DNA from 2 places in the Shewanella japonica genome. Region 1 is predicted to be linked to the other one. Evidence: riboswitches for the same ligand, from Rfam matches in the RefSeq annotation. Region 1 holds a riboswitch; the other holds the start of a gene.
What was found. Region 1 has a riboswitch for lysine ahead of SJ2017_RS14545 (Na+/H+ antiporter NhaC family protein). Riboswitches for the same ligand answer to the same signal wherever they lie in the genome.

Region 1 (3,432 bases):
TAGCTCTGGTTAACGAGCAAAAAAATGCCACTCAATTGAGTGGCATTTTTATTGTTAGATTTTAGCCTAAACTGGGATCTGACTTTAACAAGTCGAGCTCATATTAAGTCACAAACTAAATCCAAGTGCTTAGGACTACTTAGTGGCTATTTTTAGTCCTAAGATTGCTAATACGAACAATACAGAACACGTAATAAAGCCCATCGCAACAGAACCAGAGAAACCAAGCACGGTATAACCCACAATACTGATAACCGCTACGATTATCGCGTAAGGCAATTGTGTCATAACGTGGTCAAGATGGTGACAGCTCGCTCCTGTCGAAGACAAGATAGTGGTATCAGAAATCGGTGAACAATGGTCTCCAAATACCGCACCAGAAAGCACCGCGGCAAGCATTGGTAACATCATAGTGCTATCACTGCCCATCGCCATATCGGCAGCGATTGGTAACATAATACCAAATGTGCCCCAGCTAGTGCCGGTTGAAAATGCGGTTAAACCAGCTAATAAAAATAGCACTGCAGGCAGCAATGCAAATGGAATATTACCCGTTGCCAAGCTCGCCATATATTTACCCGTTTCAAGCTCGCCAATCACTGACGCAATTGTCCAAGCAAATAACAAGATATAAATAGCTGGCAACATTGACTTAGCGCCAACTTTGATTCCAGTAAACATCATGCTGGTGCTAATTTTTTGCTGCATGGTTAATGCAATCGTCACCACTAGACCCACTAATGAGCCGTAAAATAATGATTCGCTGACTTCAGTGTTTTCAAATGCACCTAAAACACTAAATGGTAAACCTTCACCCGCCAGCGCATCAGCACCGGTTGAAACCATAAAGTAAATAGTTGCCGCCACAAGCACAAAAATCGGCAGGAATAACCCCATGATTTTACCTGTATCAGCTTCTGGTAAATCAGCGGTGGCGCCTGGAGGTAACCCTTTGCTTTCGTCAAAGAGTTCGCCTTTTTGCGCATTACGCTCATGTTGGCGCATTGGGCCAATGTCTAAACCAAAGATAGCAACACACAATAAAAGTAATAGCGCAAAAATGGCATAAAAGTTCATCGGCACCATTTGTAAAAACACGCTTAAATGGCCGGTATCAGCAAAACCATGTGCCGTTAAGATACCGCCAATTAGGGCAATAATGTATGCGCCCCAGCTTGAGACTGGAGAGATAACACAAACTGGCGCAGCGGTTGAATCTAACAAGTAGGCCAGTTTTGCACGTGAAATATGGTAGCGATCAGTAATAGGACGTGCGATTGAGCCAACCACGATACTGTTGAAGTAATCGTCGATAAATACCACACAACCTAAGAACATGGTCATGAGTTTGGCGTCACGTTTATTGCGAATACGTTGGTGTGCCCAATCAGCAAACGCACGTGCTGAACCACTCACGGTAATTAAAGCGGTGATCACCCCCAATACAACCAAGAAGCCAATAATTTGTAAATTCCAGGCATTGAGTGCGCCGTCATCCCACACTAAACTGGTGACAGTACTCACTAAGTGGCTTGCAGCTCCAGTAAAAGAGAAATCAGTCAGCAATATCACGCCAGCAATAATACCTAAACCTAATGAAAGAAGTACTTTGCGTGTAACTACTGCTAATACAATTGCCACAACAGGAGGCAAAAGAGAGAGTGCCGAATCGGCATAACTTGTTATCATCATTTATATATTTTCTTCGTTGAGTACGAATGGAGGATAACTGATAAGGCAAGACATCGCATAAAGCGAAGACAAGAATCTTTTCAGTAGCACTCCACAGTAATATCGATATCAACATCGATATCCATTGTTTTATCCTCACGGATAAAAATTACTATGACAGTGCAGCCCCTTTCGGAAACTGCCCCAGCAAATGGTATTGATCGTACCGATTCACTTCGGCACCAAATCCTTTCAAATTAAGTTATTGGTATCAACCAACTTAACCATACTGATATTTGATGCGCCTCTACTTATGTATACGACAGTTTAAATGCTTTATAAAAGCTCACTGCCGCGACACAAGACCATACAAACATAAGCACGAGGTTAATTACCAGATAAAACTAGCTTATCTTGTGAGAAATAACATCACAATCAAAAAACAACACAACACGATATCGACACCGTAACGAATTGTTAGCAAGCGAAGAATTATCCATCAATTAACGACAGTGAGATTAATATGCTTAAAAAATCTGATTATTGAATTAATTCAGGTGTATTTATATCGTTCAATAGGTTTAGCAATGATAAAGCTGAAAAACAATGTCATTTAATGCGCACTGACACTAAAACAAACTATCGAATAATCACGCCATAAACTGCGACCCAAAAAAAAGGTTTTTGCCTAAAAGACAAAAACCTTTTTCTACAATCAGTTTATAATTACAAAGATTGAGTTAACTCTGGAATCGCATCAAATAAGTCAGCTTCAAGTCCATAATCAGCCACTTGGAAAATTGGCGCTTCAGGATCTTTATTGATAGCCACAATCACTTTAGAGTCTTTCATACCCGCTAAGTGTTGAATGGCGCCAGATATACCGACAGCGATATACAGATCAGGAGCAACAATTTTACCTGTTTGACCGACTTGCAAATCGTTAGGAACATAACCAGCATCAACAGCGGCACGTGAAGCGCCAACGGCAGCGGTTAGCTTGTCAGCTAATGCTTCTAGAATAGCAAAGTTCTCACCGCTACCCATGCCACGACCACCAGAAACAATCACTCCAGCGCTGCCTAATTCAGGGCGCTCAGATTCTGTGAGAGTTTGCGAAACAAAAACAGTCTTAGCTTCTGCAACAAAATCAATGTTAACCGCTTCAGCACTGCCATCGTTGCCTGCAGCATCAAATGCACTGGTACGAACCGTCATCACTTTTTTGTCATCTAAGCTTTGTACTGTCGCCAATGCAGAACCTGCATAAATAGGACGTACAAATGTGTCAGCACTCACCACATCTACGACTTCAGAAATTTGCGCAACATCTAATAATGCTGCCACACAAGGAAGTGTATCTTTACCTACACTGCTTGCTGCAGCTAGCACGTAATCGTAATCACTGGCGACATTAACAATTAACTTAGAAAGGTTTTCAGCCATTTGCGCTTCATAAGCAGCATTGTCAGCTACAAGGACTTTACTCACACCCGATAGTGCTTGTGCAGATGCAACCACAGCACCAACATGACTACCAGCAACAAGCACATGGACATCGCCGCCAATTGCGGTTGCTGCACTAACGACTTTGGCCGTGTCTAATTTTAAACTTGCGTTATCGTGTTCTGCTAATACTAAAATAGCCATAATTAGATCACCTTCGCTTCATTTTTTAACTTTTCAACAAGTTCAGCCACCGAACTCACCATGACACCTGCTTGACGTTCTGCAGGTGGCGTCACTTTAATCACATTTTGA
Region 2 (3,432 bases), 2.4 Mb from region 1:
GCTGAGTATTAATTGACTCACAATCAGTCGAAAGATCTATTAAAACAATGATTCATAAAACTATGAGATTAGATTGCTCGTTAAAGTTCCTTGGCAAACTAATTATTGTTCTATATTTATATCATCTAAAATGTAGAACAAAATGTACAAGCTTGAAAATTTAGTAGCAATTAAACTACTGAAGTATGTAACTGCTTGTATCACTGTTAATAGTTATGTAGCAAAATCTAGCTAGTGATGATTATTGTACTCGTTTTAGGCATTTGTTAACAAATGAAATGTTAACAAATTTGCTCTCTAGAATTGTTACAAAATTGGTTTTTTAGGTAAGCTCCTGATTTAAAAGGTTAATATAATTATGGTTCTTGTGACTTGTATCACATGGGCTGTCACTGTAATAAAGGGTTTGCTACTGTAAACTGGGTTCAACAGAGAAAATGAAATAATGGAAAATGCAATTGAGTGCCTTTGGCACAAATATCAAGGGACACAATTCTTACTAACGCAGAGACTTGCGAATGATATTCCTTTTGCAATCGTCACTGCTCATAACCCGTTAGGGAGTATCTTAACTCCTTGTCAAAACCGTTTGCTCGACCGCAAATTACAAACCAAAATCGAACAATATAAGCGTCCATATCGCTCGCTTATTGGAGCCGCTCCCGATTTATCTCATATGGAAAAAAGCTGGGCTATTTTTATTGATAAAGAACAAGCTTTGGAGCTTGGACGCGAGTTTAAACAGCATGCAATCTATTATGTCAATCAAGGTCGTTTGTCATTAGTTGCTTGTGGCGATGCACCTGATAAAGAAGTGATGATAGGCGATTTTATGACTCGCACTCAGGTGGTCAATGAGTTGCCTGACCTTCATGAGTAATTTATTGATTGATAAAGCAGTTCCGTCAAGCTGATACTGCTAGTCATCTATTATATCAACGCATTAGGGCAGCTGATAAACCCACTTTATATAGACAAAGTGTGCTGTATTGATTTGAACTAGAAATGGCTTATGGAAGGCCGACCTATCTAAAAATGCCTTTATTCAGAGTTTGAAACTAAAACTTCCCTTATGGTCTATTTAATATAGCTAAATACTGAATTGTTAGCATTTTACGTTAAAGTTAATGCTTGCTTTCATATCTTTAGTGTCTGTAAATAAAGCTATTTTTATCCAAACTATTTAAATATCTAAGCTGATGTGATGACAGCGAGTATGAATGTCGTATATTCAGTATTCAGTTATTTAGTAATTTTATTACATTCCATAATTGACTTAGGTGGTTATTTATTGGTATTTTTCAATTTCTTCCTGAGGGAAGAAACAGAAGAGGAGCGTTAGCTAGGTAGTAAGTGCGAGGAAAACCAATTCCTAAAACCACTTATGAGGGAGATTAGCGCCGAGGTATGTCAAATGGTTGGTTTCATTTCATATCGGTCGATTAGGCTGAATCCTAACGATTGTCACCTATTCATTGGTGGAGAGCTTCTGGTGAAGATTGCTGTTTCCCTTCTTATAAGGGTGCGTTATCACTGCACCAGGCTCTTCGAACGAAGTAAGTTCGGAGTGTAATCATGTTTTTTAATCTAAGTAGTCAATTCGCATTTGTATGTCAGCCTTCAAGCGTGGAGGTGTCAGTATGAGCTTAGTTGTAGCTAAATTCGGTGGAACCTCTGTGGCAGATTACGCTGCAATGAACCGCTGCGCCGATATTATCTTAGCGAACAGACATACTCGAGTCGTTGTTGTTAGTGCATCCAGCGGCGTAACTAATTTATTGGTGGAGCTTACGCAAGCTAATGTGAATGACAAGCGTCGTTTAGCATTACTGACGCAAATTGGCCAAATTCAATATGACATTGTTGATCAGCTCGATCGTCCTCAAGATGTTGCCGCAGGTATTGATAAGTTACTTAGCCGTATGTCAGTGCTAAGTGATGCGCTTGTATTAGATCGCAGTAAAGCAATCATTGATGAATTACTTTCAATGGGAGAGCAATGTTCTTCATTGCTATTTTCTGCTGTTATTCGTGAAAAGGGCACTCCTTCAAGTGCATTTGATGTCAGACAAGTATTACGTACAGACAGCCATTTTGGCCGCGCAGAGCCGCAAATAGAGCAAATAGCATCGTTAGGTGCTGAGCATTTAGCACCACTATTAGTCAATGAAGTTATTGTTACGCAAGGTTTCATTGGCGCTGATGACCAAGGGCGCACCACCACTCTTGGCCGTGGTGGTAGTGATTATTCAGCAGCACTGTTGGCAGAGGGCTTAAAAGCTGATGCGGTAGAAATCTGGACCGATGTAGCAGGTATTTATACAACCGATCCTCGTCTTGCTCCCAATGCTAGACCAATCCCTGAAATCAGTTTTAATGAAGCCGCTGAAATGGCAACATTTGGTGCTAAAGTATTGCATCCTGCGACGATTCTTCCTGCCGTTCGTCAACAAATTCAAGTGTTTGTTGGTTCAAGTAAAGCTCCAGAGCAAGGCGGTACTTGGATTCGACATCAAGTAGAAAACGCTCCCGTTTACCGTGCTGTTGCATTAAGACGTGATCAAACCCTGCTTAATTTGCACAGCCTGCAAATGTTGCATGCACAAGGCTTCCTTGCTGAAACATTTGCGACATTAGCCAAGCACAAAATCTCAGTTGATCTGATTACTACTTCAGAAGTGAATGTTTCATTAACGCTCGATAAAACAGGATCAGACTCTAGCGGTCAGGGGTTATTGAGTGAGTCATTACTGCAGGAGTTATCACAGCATTGTCGAGTTCGTGTTGAAGATAAATTGGCGTTAGTGGCTATTATTGGTAATAAAATTGCCTCAACAGCAGGGATTTGTAGCCGTGTTTTCTCAGTATTAGAAAAGCATAATGTGCGAATGATTTGTCAAGGCGCAAGCCCGCATAACTTATGTGTATTAGTGGCAGAGTCTGAAGCGGCAGATGTGGTCAACTCATTGCACCAAAATTTATTTGAATAATAGGAAGTGTTCACCAAGTAACAATGCTTGGAACATATGAGGCTAAAGAATATATGACAGAAGCGAATCGCACCTCCAACGCTCACGTATCTACAGTTCAATTAGGTGAATTGGCTACTGGCCAAGCGCTAACAGCTCCTATTTATACGTTTAAAGGAAGTGATAGTGCTGCACCATCTGTCTATATTCAAGCCAATGTTCATGGCGCAGAAGTGCAAGGTAACGCGGTAATTCATCAGTTGATGACGCTATTGGAAGGTCATCAAATCTTAGGTGATATACATTGTGTTCCTCTTGCTAACCCATTGGGGATTAATCAAAAAAGTGGTGAGTTTACTCTTGGGCGATTTGATCCTATTACGGGAGTGAATTGGAATAGAGAATATTTTGAACATGCCGCAATAGTGGCAGACATTCCTAATTGGTATCAAGCAAACAAGGC

Region 2: linked by a shared signal. The riboswitch ahead of lysC (lysine-sensitive aspartokinase 3) and the one ahead of SJ2017_RS14545 (Na+/H+ antiporter NhaC family protein) in region 1 are both predicted to bind lysine.

The regions. Positions count from the first base shown of each region.
Region 1 is NZ_CP020472.1:3,379,920-3,383,351, forward strand. It holds gene SJ2017_RS14545 (Na+/H+ antiporter NhaC family protein) at 136-1,692, opposite strand; lysine riboswitch at 1,769-1,989, opposite strand; gene SJ2017_RS14550 (electron transfer flavoprotein subunit alpha/FixB family protein) at 2,398-3,321, opposite strand; gene SJ2017_RS14555 (electron transfer flavoprotein subunit beta/FixA family protein) at 3,324-3,432, opposite strand, start outside.
Region 2 is NZ_CP020472.1:843,970-847,401, forward strand. It holds gene SJ2017_RS03655 (DUF3293 domain-containing protein) at 446-880, shown strand; lysine riboswitch at 1,321-1,497, shown strand; gene lysC (lysine-sensitive aspartokinase 3) at 1,641-2,990, shown strand; gene SJ2017_RS03665 (succinylglutamate desuccinylase/aspartoacylase family protein) at 3,044-3,432, shown strand, end outside.